DNA from 2 places in the Erwinia sp. L03-1 genome. Region 1 is predicted to be linked to the other one. Evidence: predicted binding sites of a transcription regulator. Region 1 holds the regulator's gene; the other holds the start of a gene.

Region 1 (7,397 bases):
GTACCTGATGCGCAATACGGTCCCGACGACCCGATCCATTATACTGCGCCACCACCGGCGTCAGTGACAGCAGCAAACCGTGTCCAAAGAGAATGGCGGGTAGCCAGATTGAGGTGCCCACGGCAACCGCGGCCATATCCGTGGCGCTGACAGCGCCTGCCATAATCGTATCGACGAATCCCATAGCGGACTGAGCCACCTGAGCAAAGATCACTGGGATCGCCAGCGCTAATAACTGACGCGCCTCAATAAGGTACTTCTGCACACGAACACCTGTTTATATTTATGTAGGAGGGAGCCTGGCTGCCGCAATATCGCACTGAACACCACGTTTAACAGCAGGGCTGGCCGATCAGTGTAATGATCGCAGAGCAAATAGCCAATCTTAGCCGGAAAAATAGCGCAGACTGTCGGAGTAAAAAAACCGTGGGCGTTTGGATTTACGCGTAAGCCAGGGCAAACTAACAGGTAGAATACTCTATTTGAGGTGATAACCATGTTTACCGGTATTGTGCAGGGCACCGCCGAACTGCTCGCGATTAACGAGAAGCCTAATTTCCGCACCCACACCGTGCGACTTCCGCCCGACATGCTGCCAGGTCTGGAGTTGGGCGCGTCCGTTTCTCATAATGGCTGTTGTCTGACGGTGACGGGAATAAACGGCGATCGGGTAAATTTCGATCTGGTCAAAGAGACGCTGCGCATCACTAATCTGGGCGATCTCAGTACTGGCGATTATGTCAATGTCGAGCGGGCAGCAAAATTCAGTGATGAAATTGGTGGTCATCTCATGTCTGGCCATATTATGACCACGGCAGAGATTTGCAAAATTCTTATCTCAGAAAATAACCGCGAAATCTGGTTTAAACCGCGTGATGCGGAGCAGATGAAATATATCCTGCATAAAGGATTTGTTGGCATTGATGGAATAAGCCTGACGATTGGGGAAGTGACCAAAACCCGTTTCTGCGTACACCTTATTCCTGAAACGCTGGCGCGGACCACGCTGGGGGCCAAACGTCTGGGGGATCGCGTGAATATTGAAATCGATCCGCACACTCAGGCGATCATTGAAACCGTCGAACGCGTACTGGCACAGCGTGACGCCCTGCTTAGCCAGGCCGTCGCTCAGGACGCTCCAGAGCAACGCTAAACCGCCTCTGCGTTAAACAGCCTGTAAGCTTTAGCGGATAAAAGCGCCATAGCGAAATGCCAGGCATAAAAAGGCCGGCGTAAATTACGCCGGCCTTTTAGCGGAACAGGATTAATGCGGGACGCGAAGTCCCCCTTCAATTCCGTGCGTAAACATCACCTGCCAGAGCTGCATATGGCGCGCACGAAAGGCCCCTGCACAGGCATTAAGATAATAAATAAACATGCGTTTAAAGCGCTCACCGTACTTTTCAGAGAGCTCAGGCCACACTGCAAGAAAACGGTCAATCCACGCCATCAACGTGGTGTCATAGTCCGGGCCGAAATTATGCCAGTCTTCCATAACGAAGTGAGGTTCGCTGGCCTCAGCAATATGGCTTACCGAGGGCAGGCGACCATTAGGGAATATATATCTGTCCAGCCAGGGATCAACATTCTCGCCGGTCGTATTCGCCCCAATGGTATGCAGCAGGAAAAGCCCATCCGGCTTCAGATTTCGGTTCACCACGTTAAAGTAGGTGGCGTAATTCTTAGGGCCGACATGTTCAAACATCCCCACGGAAACAATCCGATCGTACTGTTCATTCAGATCGCGGTAGTCCTGTAACAGGATAGTGACATCCAATCCTTCACAGCGCTGCTGAGCCATTTTTTGCTGTTCGGCAGAGATAGTGACGCCAGAAACGCGAACGCCATAGTGACGCGCCGCATATTCTGCCAGCCCGCCCCAGCCGCAGCCGATATCCAGAAGGGACATACCGGGTGCTAATTGCAGCTTTTCGCAAATCATTTTTAATTTTGCATTCTGCGCATCCTCCAGCGTCCGGGCTTCCTTCCAGTAGCCGCAGGAGTACTGCATATGGGAATCAAGCATCAGAGAAAACAGATCGTTGCCGAGGTCGTAATGTTCCTTTCCCACAATCCACGCGCGCTTTCTTGACTGCTGATTGGTTAGTCTTGCGGCGGCAATACGTAAGGTATCTTTGAAATGATGGGGGAGTTTCTCATCGAGCTTCGCCAGTAATACGCGATGAAAGAACATGTCCATTCTTTCACACTCCCACCAGCCATCCATATAGCTTTCACCCAGCCCCAGTGAGCCTTCCTGTAGCACGCGCTTAAAAAAGGCAGGGTTGGTTACCTGGATATCCCACGGTCGGGTACCATTAATGTCGATATCTGCACTGCGCAACATCTCCTGAACGATTCTGTACCACTGATTCTCTTCCAGGCTCACTTCTTCTATACACGATGAACTCATAGTCTCTCCATCACCCTGTGTGGTTGATACCCGAGAAATAGAAAAAACAATTCCTACGGGATTTTGAGAATACGCACTCGCTAGCGTACGTTTGATTTCCGGCGTTACAGAGGATTGAATATAAATATTAGCAGAGTAGAGCAACGGGGATGCACGGATTAAAACCCAGACTACCCTGTCAGAATTGAAAATTTACCTTTTATTTCTCGTTTAACCGTCAGACTTGCTAAAAGCATAAGAGGCCTGGCAGGTATTCCCGATATCCTTCACCCTGCTGGCAGGTTATCTGCCAGCATAGCGGAGGGTTATCAGGCGGAAATTGTTATTTTTTTACCCAGCGAAACGAGTATATGCTCACCCCTGACAATATTCAAATGTTTATTGTTAGGTTGCTAACTAAAAGTATTCAGCAGGTTAACGACTACTTTCAGCGCGATGCAGTGACGTTTCTGCCGCTTTTGTACGCTGTAAAATATAGCCGATTATGGCAAATAGGACAGTCGACAGCATAACCAGCGAGGTAGACCACAGCGGGCGGGTAAGAAATGAGGAGATCAGCAGGCTGGCCACGCAGCAAAGCCCCAGCTGGAGCGTATTTTGCAGCGCCGCGGCCTTACCGCTGGCCTGTGGGAAGGGAAGCAGGGCATTCGAGACAACAATCGGATACAGCGCACCGTTCGCCAGGGCAATGCCGCAGAACGGCAGCAGCAGCGCATACACAGAGGGGATCGCCTGCTGAGCCGCGATAAAAAATGCAATAATGCTCAGGCTGTACAGGCCAAGCAGCCAGGGCAGAAGTGAGCCGCCTTCCGTACGCTTAAGCAGGGTTCGGCAGCCATAGCCGCCGGTCAGAAAGGCCAGCGTCTGAGGGAAGTAGCTCAGGCCAATGCTGCCAGGTGACATGCCCAGCGCGGATAAGATAAACGGCGAACCGGTCAGCCAGGCAAAGAAGCTGGCAGAGCAGGCGGCGTACATCAGCACGTTACCGCTGTAAACAGGAGATTTCAGCAGGGTTAGAAAACCCGTCTTCTTATCGCCGTTTTTTGGCATAACGCGTGGTGTTGCTGTCAAAAAGAGCGTGCAAACCAGCAGTAGTAGCGTAATGACCATCAGGGCAATAAAAATTGCGCGCCAGCCGAAATGGTTGAGCAGCCAGGCGCCTAGCAGGGGAGCCAGTGCCGGAGAGAGTGCTACCAGCGGCATGATTGTGGCAAAAACCTTGCTGGCCTGGGTGGCGGAATAGCGGTCAATCACCAGCGCCTGCCAGGTTACGGCGGCCGCGCAGATGCCAATGGCCTGCACAAAGCGCAGCACCAGCAGCAGGGTGGCATTGTGCACCCACCACATTCCGGCACAGCTGATGGCAAACAGGCTCAGACCCATTAGCAGCACCGGACGACGGCCGATTCGATCGGAGAGAGGGCCCCATATCAGCTGCGCACAGGCAAAGCCCGCCAGAAAGAGACTCAGGCTGGCACCGATCGCTCCCGCGTCGGTTTGCAGATCCTGCTGCATCAGCGTAAAGGCAGGCAGATACATATCGGTGGCCAGAAAGCCGATGACGCTAAGCAGCGCCAGGTAAAGGGTAAAAAGTTTTGCAGGCATTTTTTTGCTCTTAATTTCAGAAGAATATAACGGCGCAGAGTGTAAATGCGTGCCAGAGTCGTTGTGAAACGCTAATATTTGTCCATTGCGTTCAAAAAATTTGCAGGCAAAAAATGTGGTCAGAACATTCCCTCGAAGTGATTGATGCCGTTGCCCGAAACGGCAGCTTTACCGCCGCGGCTGCTGAGCTGCACCGGGTCCCCTCCGCTATCAGCTATACCGTACGTCAGCTGGAAGAGTGGCTGGCCGTTCCGCTGTTTACACGCCGTCATCGCGATGTCGAACTGACCGAGGCGGGACGCTACTTCATTCAGGAGGGGCGGAGCGTAATCAAAAAAATGCTTGCCACCCGGCGTCAGTGCCAGCAGGTAGCAAACGGCTGGCGCGGGCAGCTAAATATCGCCGTAGACAGGATAGTGAAACCCCAGCGCACCCGGCAGCTGGTTGTCGATTTCTACCGTCATTTCCCGGATATGGAATTACACCTTTCCCCGGAGGTGTTTAATGGCGTGTGGGATGCGCTGGCGGATGGCCGGGTAGATGTAGCGATTGGCGCAACTCAGGCAATACCCGTTGGCGGGCGCTTTGCCTTTCGCAATATGGGCGCGCTGAACTGGCGCTGTGTGGTTAGCGCCCGCCATCCTTTGACAGAAATCTCAGGACCGGTCAGCGAGGAAGCCATCCGCGAATGGCCCTCTCTGACGCTGGAAGACACATCCCGCGCGCTGCCCAAGCGCACTACCTGGACGCTGGATAATCAGCGTCGGCTGGTGGTGCCCGATTGGGAGAGCGCTGCGGACTGCCTGCTGGGCGGGCTTTGCGTCGGAATGGTGCCAGGACATTTTGCCCGTCCGCTGCTGAGCAGCGGCGCATTAACTGAACTTGTGCTTACCGCGACATTCCCCGACAGCCCCTGCTGCGTCAGCTGGTCGCAGCAGCAGGCCAGCCCCGCGCTGGGCTGGCTGCTCGACTATCTTGGCGACACCGGGACGCTCAATAATGAGTGGCTGAACGAGGGGGCAGAGGAATGAGCAGGCGGCTAATGGCGTTAGCGGCGATAGTCTACAAAGGGACCATCCGCCACTGAACGACGCTCGATCAGGCTGGGATGAACTTCAATCGTCTGTGGCTCCTCACGCTTGCTGGTAATACGATCCAGCAGCATTTCAAAGGCCGTTTCGCCCAGCCTCTCTTTTGGCTGGTGAACGGTGGTCAGGGCCGGGGTGAAGTAGCGCGCGTTGCGCACGTTATCATAGCCGATGACCGAGATATCCTGGGGAACGCGCAGACCCATCTCATCAGCGGCACAAATCGCCCCCATCGCCATAATATCGCCGCCGCAGAATACGGCGGTAGGCCGCTGCTTCTGGGATAAAATTTGCTGCATGGCACGATAGCCAGATTCGGGTTCGAAATCACCCTGTACCAGCCACTCATCGCGCAGGGTGATCCCCGCTTCGGATAGCGCCTTTAGAAAACCGGCATGACGGCCACCGCCGGTGTTACGCTCCAGCTGACCGGGAATGACGCCAATATCGCGATGGCCGCGCTCAATCAGATAGCGGCCTACCAGATAACCGCCCTCAAAGGCGTTATCCAGCACCGTATCCGTAAAATCACCGCGTGACTCGCTCCAGTCCATGACGACCATAGGAATATTTCGGTTATCTTCAAGCATCTGGATCAGTTCATCAGGATACTCGGAGCACATCACCAGCAGGCCATCGACGCGCTTTTGCGCCATCATTGACAGATACGCCTGCTGTTTGACCAGATCGTTGTGCGCATTGCCCAGAATCAGGGTGTAACCGCTGGCAAAGCAGCTGTTCTCCACGGCTTCAATAATCTCGGCAAAGTAGGGTGCCTCGCTGGACGTTGCCAGCAGGCCGATGGTCCGGGTGTGATTAACCTTGAGACTGCGGGCGACCGCACTTGGCGAATAATGCAGTTCGCGGATGGCAGTCCATACTGCTTCCCGCGTGGCTTCGGCCACAAAGCGCGTTTTATTAATGACGTGGGACACCGTGGTGGTCGACACCCCGGCGCGTTTAGCCACATCTTTGATTGTTGCCATGAAATCACTACTCCTGTACTTACCGCAACTTGCTGATAAGTATATTGTTAAACGATTGCCTGAAACGGCAAAATCCGTCGCCGTTTTTTATGAATATTCGGTGGCGTCAGTAAGGAAAAGGGGGCAGTCAGCCAGGCCTGTTGCGTCGGTTGCAGACCGCGAACGCAACCCGTTGCGCAACGAAATGGAATTCTAACAAGGCTGAGCAGAGAAAACGAGATTTTTACCGCCGGGTGTGGGAAAATTGATGGTGACACAAACTGTAAGGGTATAAAGGAGTATCTGTGGACACCGATCTGAAATTGTCTCTGCTAACCACCGTTAGCGCGCTGTTAATGATTATTATTTTCAGCTTTACCGCCGTCATGCACTAAAAAAAAAGGCCGATCGTCAGATCGGCCTTTTTATATTCACTACGCGACGCGGAGATTAGCGGATCGTTCTGGGTGTCATCACCCGACGTGCGCCGATGTAGTGACTTTGCCAGTATTCATCAGCCAGCGCGCTAACCTGAATATCTTTTCCGGTACGAGGCGACTGAATAAATTTCCCGCCGCCAAGATAAACGCCTACGTGATCCGCTGTGCCGCGTCCGTTAATGCGGAAGAAAACAAGGTCGCCTTTCTCCAGCTCGCCGCGTTTGATGTTCGCCGCATCGCGCAGGTGATACATCTCATTGGCGGTGCGGGGGATCTTAAACTTAACCAGATCCTTGTAGGCATACCACACCAGGCCGCTACAGTCGAAGCCCGTTTTAGGCGATGTTCCGCCCCACTGGTAGGGTTTACCCAGCTGGCCCATCAGCTTGTTCATCGCCGTCTGACGCGCTTTTTGATAACGCGCCCGGTGTGCCTTGCTCATTTTTAGTGGGGCGCTAAGTACCTCGGCGGTCAGTTCTTCACCCTGCTCGACGGATTTGCCACGACGGTGACCATAATGCTTTTTACCCAGACTGGCCTGCAAAGCGGCTTTGTGCCTGAGGCCAGATTTCCGGGAGTGGGACGATACAGGCTGCGGCGCGAGCGTTTTTTTGGCCTTAAGGCGGGTGGCGGGTATACGGCGTGACTTGCGGGTGGACTCTTTAACTTTTTTCGTTACGCTACCCTTCACCTGCCGCCGCTTACGACGATCGTCCTCACGGGCGGCACTGCCTTCCACCTTATGGTGGTTTGCATTAACTGGAGCATGTGGCGATGCGTGCGCCACATTAAAAAAGAGCTGCGCGAAGGCCAGCATCAGGAGCGTGATAAGTAAACGCATCGTTACCATTAACTGTTTATGCTCCCGCCAGAGGCAGAAGCTCGG
Region 2 (7,397 bases), 1.9 Mb from region 1:
GAAACGCTGCTGGTAAAAGATGCTAAGGTGAATTTTGACTCACAGCTCGAGAAGCTGGAGGAAGCGATACCCAACGCTGAAGATTACGATCTCTACGGCGTGTATCCGGCCATTGATGCCTGCGTCGCATTAAGTGAACTGCTGCATTCTCGTCTGAGTGGTGAAACGCTGGAGCATGCGATCGCCGTAAGCGATGCCTCCGTGACGACCGTTGCGATGCTGGAAATGACCCAGGCTGAACGGGAAATGACCGACGAAGAGCTTAAAGAGAACCCCGCAGTTGAAGAAGAATGGGACATCCAGTGGGAGATTTTCCGCCTGCTCAGTGCCTGCGAAGAGAGGGACCCCGAACTGATAAAAGGACTGCGAGCTGACCTGCGTGAATCAGGGATCAGTAATATCGGTATAAATTTTCAGCAGTAAGGCGATAAAACGTGACTTCAGGCCTGAATTGTAGCGCCAGGAGGCTTCACATTCGCCCCCAGTCTGGTCTACATTTGGGGGGCTGAAAAAAGTGGCTATCGGTGCGTGTATGCAGGAGAGTGCCAGAAACTGGTTTTTCCCTCGCACTCGATGCTTAGCAAGCGATAAATACACTGTAAGGATAACTTATGAACAAGACTCAACTGATTGATGTAATTGCTGACAAAGCGGACCTGTCTAAGACCCAGGCTAAAGCTGCACTGGAATCCACCCTGGCTGCGATTACTGAGTCTCTGAAAGAGGGTGATGCTGTACAACTGGTTGGTTTTGGTACTTTTAAAGTTAACCACCGTGCTGAGCGTACTGGCCGCAACCCGCAGACTGGCAATGAAATCAAAATTGCTGCTGCTAACGTACCGGCATTTGTTTCAGGTAAAGCACTGAAAGACGCTGTTAAGTAATTGTCTGACGGTAAAAAGTTTTAAACAGGGGGGCGTTATGCCCCTTTTGTTATAGATACATCCGGGCAAACCGCTTTACCACCGGGCATTTCACCCACACTGTGTGATAATCGCGCCATGACTCGTTCTCCTCTTATTCCGCTCTCCCTGCTGACGCTGCTGTTACTGGCAGGTTGCAGCTCACAGCCAGCACTGCCTGACTTTACCGCCAGTGGTTATCTGGCCGATCGCGGCGCCGTTCGTATCTGGCGCAAAAACGAGGGCAATGAGAGCAGCCATCTGCTGACGATTTACACGCCCTTTTCGGGTGGCGCGACGGAGACGACCGACTATATGTGGCAGTCGGACAAGCTTATCTCCATAGAACGTCATCGGCTGGGCGACAGTCCCGAAAACGTGACGCTGCGCTTCGACCAGGACGGCAGCCTGAGTTTTATGCAGCGTCAGTTCGCTGGTCGCCGTGAAGCACTCTCCGCAGACGCGGTGGCGTTATATCAGTTTGATGGCGGGCGTATGCTGAAAATCAGCGATGACCTGCTGAAAGGGCGGGTACTGCTCAGGCAAGGGCGCTGGTCGGCCTCCGGCGTCGTCACGACGTGCAAGGGGCAGAAAGAGCGGCCCGGCTTCGACCACTATTCCGTTAACTATATTACCCAGCATCAGCGCAGCCCGGACAAGCCGGTCAGCATCGCCTGGCTGGAAGCGCCTAAAGGCGTTCAGCTGCTGATTGTCACGCCCGACGATCTCTGCGCGAACGAGCCTGACGAAGCCAGCTTCTGAATGCCACCCGGGCCGGATCGCTCCGGCCCGGTTAAGGGCTATTTGCGGCCTATCGCGCGATAGCCGATATCATGGCGGCAGAAGCTGCCCCGCCATGAAACGGGCTTAGCCAGTTCGTAGGCGCGCTTCTGCGCAGCGGCCACGTCATCTCCCAGTGCGGTCACGCACAATACCCGTCCGCCCTGGGTTACCACCAGATCGTCCTGCATACGCGTACCGGCATGGAAGATTTTGCCGTCTGGCGTTTCTTCCAGCGGCAGACCGTGGATTTGGTCACCGATCGCGTAGTCACCCGGGTAACCCCCGGCAGCCAGCACCACGCCCAGTGAAGGGCGAGGATCCCACTCTGAGTCTTTGGTATTCAGCTTGCCCTCTGCGCCTGCCAGACAGAGATCGACCAGATCCGACAGCATACGCAGCATGATTGGCTGCGTCTCGGGATCGCCGAAGCGGCAGTTAAACTCGATAACCTTCGGCTGACCCTGTTTATCAATCATCAGACCCGCGTACAGAAAGCCGGTATAGGTGTTCCCTTCCGCTGCCATACCCCGAACCGTCGGCCAGATAACGTCATCCATCACCCGCTGGTGGACAGCATCGGTCACTACCGGCGCGGGAGAGTAGGCGCCCATCCCGCCGGTATTGGGGCCGGTATCTCCATCACCTACGCGTTTATGATCCTGGCTGGTCGCCATCGGTAACACATTCTCGCCATCAACCATTACGATAAAGCTGGCTTCTTCCCCGTCCAGAAACTCTTCCACCACGATGCGGTGGCCAGCATCGCCAAAGGCATTGCCGGCCAGCATGTCCTGAATGGCTTCTTCGGCCTCGGCCAGGGTCATCGCTACAATCACACCTTTACCTGCGGCCAGACCATCGGCTTTAATCACGATGGGCGCACCCTTGCTGCGCGTATAGGCCAGGGCGGGCCCGACCTCGGTAAAGTTTTGATATTCAGCGGTCGGAATACGGTGACGCGCCAGGAAATCTTTCGTGAAGGCTTTAGACCCTTCCAGCTGAGCAGCGGCCTGCGTCGGACCAAAAATCTTCAGCCCGGCAGCGCGGAAGGCATCCACCACGCCCAGCACCAGCGGTGCTTCCGGGCCGACGATGGTCAGATCAATCTTCTCCTCACTCGCGAAGCGCAGCAGTGCCGGAATATCGGTGGCGCTGATATCAACGTTCTGCAAAGCAGGCTCCAGGGCAGTACCTGCGTTACCCGGTGCAACAAAAACGGTTTCCGCCAGCGGTGAGAGTGATGCCTTCCATGCGAGGGCGTGTTCACGCCCGCCGTTACCAATAACGAGAATTTTCATTTTTCTGCTCCGTAATTAATGGCGGAAATGACGCATCGCGGTGAAGATCATGGCAATGCCGTGCTCGTCGGCGGCGGCAATAACTTCTTCATCACGAATAGAGCCGCCTGGCTGGATAACACAGCTGACGCCAACGGCGGCGGCGGCATCAATGCCGTCGCGGAAGGGGAAGAACGCATCGGACGCCATAGCCGAGCCTTTCACTTCCAGCCCCTCGTCTGCCGCCTTGATACCGGCAATCTTCGCGGAATAGACGCGGCTCATCTGCCCCGCGCCAATACCGATGGTCATATTCTCCCGCGCGTAAACGATGGCGTTGGACTTCACGAATTTAGCGACCTTCCAGCAGAACAGCGCATCACGCAATTCCTGTTCGGTCGGCTGGCGCTGGGTCACCACCTTAAGCTGGTGGCTCTCCACCATACCCAAATCGCGATCCTGCACCAGCAGCCCACCGTTGACGCGCTTGAAATCCAGACCGGCCTGACGCTGCTGCCACTCTCCACAGGTGAGTACGCGTACGTTCTGCTTACTCGCGGTTATCTTAAGCGCGGCCTCGCTTGCGGAGGGGGCAATAATCACCTCAACAAACTGACGGCTGACAATGGCCTGCGCCGTCTCTTCATCCAGCTCGCGGTTAAAGGCGATAATGCCGCCAAAGGCGGATGTTGGGTCGGTTTTATACGCCCGCTCATAGGCGTCCAGAATCGAATCGCTAATGGCAACGCCACAGGGATTGGCGTGTTTGACGATCACACAGGCTGGCTGGTCGAATTCCTTGACGCACTCCAGTGCGGCGTCGGTATCGGCGATGTTGTTATAGGAGAGCGCTTTGCCCTGAACCTGCTGAGCAGTGGCGACCGAGGCTTCGGTAATCCTGTCTTCTATATAGAAGGCGGCGTCCTGATGGCTGTTCTCACCGTAGCGCATATCCTGCTTTTTAATGAAGCTCAGATTCAGCGTCCGCGGGAAGCGGCCAGAAGGTGCAATGGTATCGCCATGATAAGCGGGGACCAGGCTGCCAAAGTAGTTGGCAATCATCCCGTCATAGGCAGCGGTATGCTCAAAGGCCTTGATGGCCAGGTTGAAGCGCGTGGCCTGCGTCAGGCTGTTCTCGTTCTGATCCAGCTCGGCAACAATGGCCTGGTAATCGCTGCTGTTGACCACGATAGCCACGTCTTTGTGATTTTTGGCGGCGGAGCGCACCATCGTTGGACCGCCGATATCAATATTCTCGACGGCATCTTCCAGCGAGCAGCCTTCACGCGCGACGGTTTGGGCAAAGGGATAAAGGTTAACGACCACCATGTCGATAGGAGCAATGCTGTGTTCCGCCATAATGGCATCATCCTGGCCACGACGGCCTAAAATGCCGCCGTGCACTTTCGGGTGCAGCGTTTTAACGCGTCCATCCATCATTTCGGGGAAGCCGGTGTAGTCAGACACTTCGGTGACGGAGAGGCCCGCGTCTGCCAGCAGGCGGGCGGTGCCTCCGGTGGAGAGGAGTTCGATACCGCGCTGGGTCAGCGCCTGAGCAAATTCGATGATACCGGCTTTATCAGACACGCTGAGCAGAGCGCGGCGTACAGGACGACGTTGTTGCATGGTGATGATCCCTTGGCTTTGATTCGCAGAGAGTAAGAGCGTTACATCAAGCTTAGCCATTTTCACCTCTATATAGAGAAGAGTGAGAATAAGCTTCAGGTAACCCCCCAAAACTGGGGCCAGGATTTTGCCCGGCATTGTAGCGAAAACGTTTGCGTGATGCTCGTGTAAATTCGCGGTGCGGCAGCGATGTGGATAAATCGGTGGATAAGTGCGTATAACCCGGGGTTTTGCTGTGGAATGCAGCGAACGCGCTATTTTTATCAAATTAGGGGTTGTCAGCCGTCAGGAACTCCCTATAATGCGCCTCCATCGACACGGAACAACGGCTTACAGGCCGCCGGGTTGAGAGGTTCAGGAAGCTGAACCGCCGGAGAAAAACTTCCTAAAAAGAAGTTGACTCTGAAGGAGGAAAGCGTAATATACGCCACCTCGCAGCAGGCCGCCAAGGCGCCAGCCGCACCGCTCTTTAACAATTTATCAGACAATCTGTGTGGGCACTCGCAGGATTGATATCAGCGCCGCAAGGCGCAAAAAATATCAAGTCTTAAGAGTGAACACATAATGAAATTCATTATGACGTTTTACACTTGAGCATCGCTTCACTTGTTGAAGCAAATCGAACTTTTAAATTGAAGAGTTTGATCATGGCTCAGATTGAACGCTGGCGGCAGGCCTAACACATGCAAGTCGAACGGTAGCACAGGAGAGCTTGCTCTTTGGGTGACGAGTGGCGGACGGGTGAGTAATGTCTGGGAAACTGCCCGATGGAGGGGGATAACTACTGGAAACGGTAGCTAATACCGCATAACGTCTACGGACCAAAGTGGGGGACCTTCGGGCCTCACACCATCGGATGTGCCCAGATGGGATTAGCTTGTTGGTGAGGTAATGGCTCACCAAGGCGACGATCCCTAGCTGGTCTGAGAGGATGACCAGCCACACTGGAACTGAGACACGGTCCAGACTCCTACGGGAGGCAGCAGTGGGGAATATTGCACAATGGGCGCAAGCCTGATGCAGCCATGCCGCGTGTATGAAGAAGGCCTTCGGGTTGTAAAGTACTTTCAGCGGGGAGGAAGGGAGAGAGGTTAATAACCTCGCTCATTGACGTTACCCGCAGAAGAAGCACCGGCTAACTCCGTGCCAGCAGCCGCGGTAATACGGAGGGTGCAAGCGTTAATCGGAATTACTGGGCGTAAAGCGCACGCAGGCGGTCTGTCAAGTCGGATGTGAAATCCCCGGGCTCAACCCGGGAACTGCATTCGAAACTGGCAGGCTAGAGTCTTGTAGAGGGGGGTAGAATTCCAGGTGTAGCGGTGAAATGCGTAGAGATCTGGAGGAATACCGGTGGCGAAGGCGGCCCCCTGGACAAAGACTGACGCTCAGGTGCGAAAGCGTGGGGAGCAAACAGGATTAGATACCCTGGTAGTCCACGCCGTAAACGATGTCGACTTGGAGGTTGTTCCCTTGAGGAGTGGCTTCCGGAGCTAACGCGTTAAGTCGACCGCCTGGGGAGTACGGCCGCAAGGTTAAAACTCAAATGAATTGACGGGGGCCCGCACAAGCGGTGGAGCATGTGGTTTAATTCGATGCAACGCGAAGAACCTTACCTGCTCTTGACATCCACGGAATTTGGCAGAGATGCCTTAGTGCCTTCGGGAACCGTGAGACAGGTGCTGCATGGCTGTCGTCAGCTCGTGTTGTGAAATGTTGGGTTAAGTCCCGCAACGAGCGCAACCCTTATCCTTTGTTGCCAGCGATTCGGTCGGGAACTCAAAGGAGACTGCCGGTGATAAACCGGAGGAAGGTGGGGATGACGTCAAGTCATCATGGCCCTTACGAGCAGGGCTACACACGTGCTACAATGGCGCATACAAAGAGAAGCGACCTCGCGAGAGCAAGCGGACCTCACAAAGTGCGTCGTAGTCCGGATCGGAGTCTGCAACTCGACTCCGTGAAGTCGGAATCGCTAGTAATCGTGGATCAGAATGCCACGGTGAATACGTTCCCGGGCCTTGTACACACCGCCCGTCACACCATGGGAGTGGGTTGCAAAAGAAGTAGGTAGCTTAACCTTCGGGAGGGCGCTTACCACTTTGTGATTCATGACTGGGGTGAAGTCGTAACAAGGTAACCGTAGGGGAACCTGCGGTTGGATCACCTCCTTACCTGAAGATACCTTCCCGCGTAGTGTCCACAACAGATTGTCTGATAGAAGTAATGAGCAACAGTACAGAGTCCCCATCGTCTAGAGGCCCAGGACACTGCCCTTTCACGGCTGTAACAGGGGTTCGAATCCCCTTGGGGACGCCATCTCCTGATAATGAGTGAAAGACATTATCAACCGTATCTCAAAGCTGATTCTGCCTGAAGGCGAGTCATGTTTGAGATAACTGCTCTTTAATAATCCGGAACAAGCTGAAAATTGAAACGACGTATCGTTTTCATTCTCCGTAATAAGAATGAAATAACACGATACAGTCGAGTCTCTCAAATGCTTACAACTCAGCAGTCTTTACTGACATCAGTAATGAGCGAGCTAAGTGAAGGTAAGGCGTCAGCGCGCAGCAGGCGGAGTGGACTTAATGTCCATGAGCACTGTGAGCACTGCACAACGCCGCCATCACGACGCGCAGCCATTACGGACAGAAAGGACGCTTGTGGGTTGTGAGGTTAAGTGACTAAGCGTACACGGTGGATGCCCTGGCAGTCAGAGGCGATGAAGGGCGTGCTAATCTGCGATAAGCGCCGGTAAGGTGATATGAACCGCAACAACCGGCGATACCCGAATGGGGAAACCCAGTGT

The links. Region 1 encodes PurR, which represses purine synthesis genes. Its sites were predicted from a motif close to CANGCAAACGTTTGCNTG; they were not measured.
Region 2: the regulator PurR is predicted to act here: its motif matches at 4,730-4,747, upstream of purH (bifunctional phosphoribosylaminoimidazolecarboxamide formyltransferase/IMP cyclohydrolase).

The regions. Positions count from the first base shown of each region.
Region 1 is NZ_CM178762.1:2,538,256-2,545,652, reverse strand. Features, by position in the region: gene AC4PCC_RS11740 (MATE family efflux transporter) at 1-265, opposite strand, end outside; gene AC4PCC_RS11735 (riboflavin synthase subunit alpha) at 497-1,153, shown strand; gene cfa (cyclopropane fatty acyl phospholipid synthase) at 1,265-2,413, opposite strand; gene punC (purine nucleoside transporter PunC) at 2,828-4,018, opposite strand; gene punR (DNA-binding transcriptional activator PunR) at 4,132-5,049, shown strand; gene purR (HTH-type transcriptional repressor PurR) at 5,067-6,092, opposite strand; gene cydH (cytochrome bd-I oxidase subunit CydH) at 6,377-6,466, shown strand; gene AC4PCC_RS11705 (C40 family peptidase) at 6,522-7,352, opposite strand.
Region 2 is NZ_CM178762.1:4,484,118-4,491,514, reverse strand. Features, by position in the region: gene AC4PCC_RS20495 (YjaG family protein) at 1-423, shown strand, start outside; gene hupA (nucleoid-associated protein HU-alpha) at 612-884, shown strand; gene AC4PCC_RS20485 (DUF1481 domain-containing protein) at 1,002-1,664, shown strand; gene purD (phosphoribosylamine--glycine ligase) at 1,703-2,983, opposite strand; gene purH (bifunctional phosphoribosylaminoimidazolecarboxamide formyltransferase/IMP cyclohydrolase) at 2,999-4,588, opposite strand; rRNA gene AC4PCC_RS20470 (16S ribosomal RNA) at 5,218-6,759, shown strand; tRNA gene AC4PCC_RS20465 (tRNA-Glu) at 6,829-6,904, shown strand; rRNA gene AC4PCC_RS20460 (23S ribosomal RNA) at 7,263-7,397, shown strand, end outside.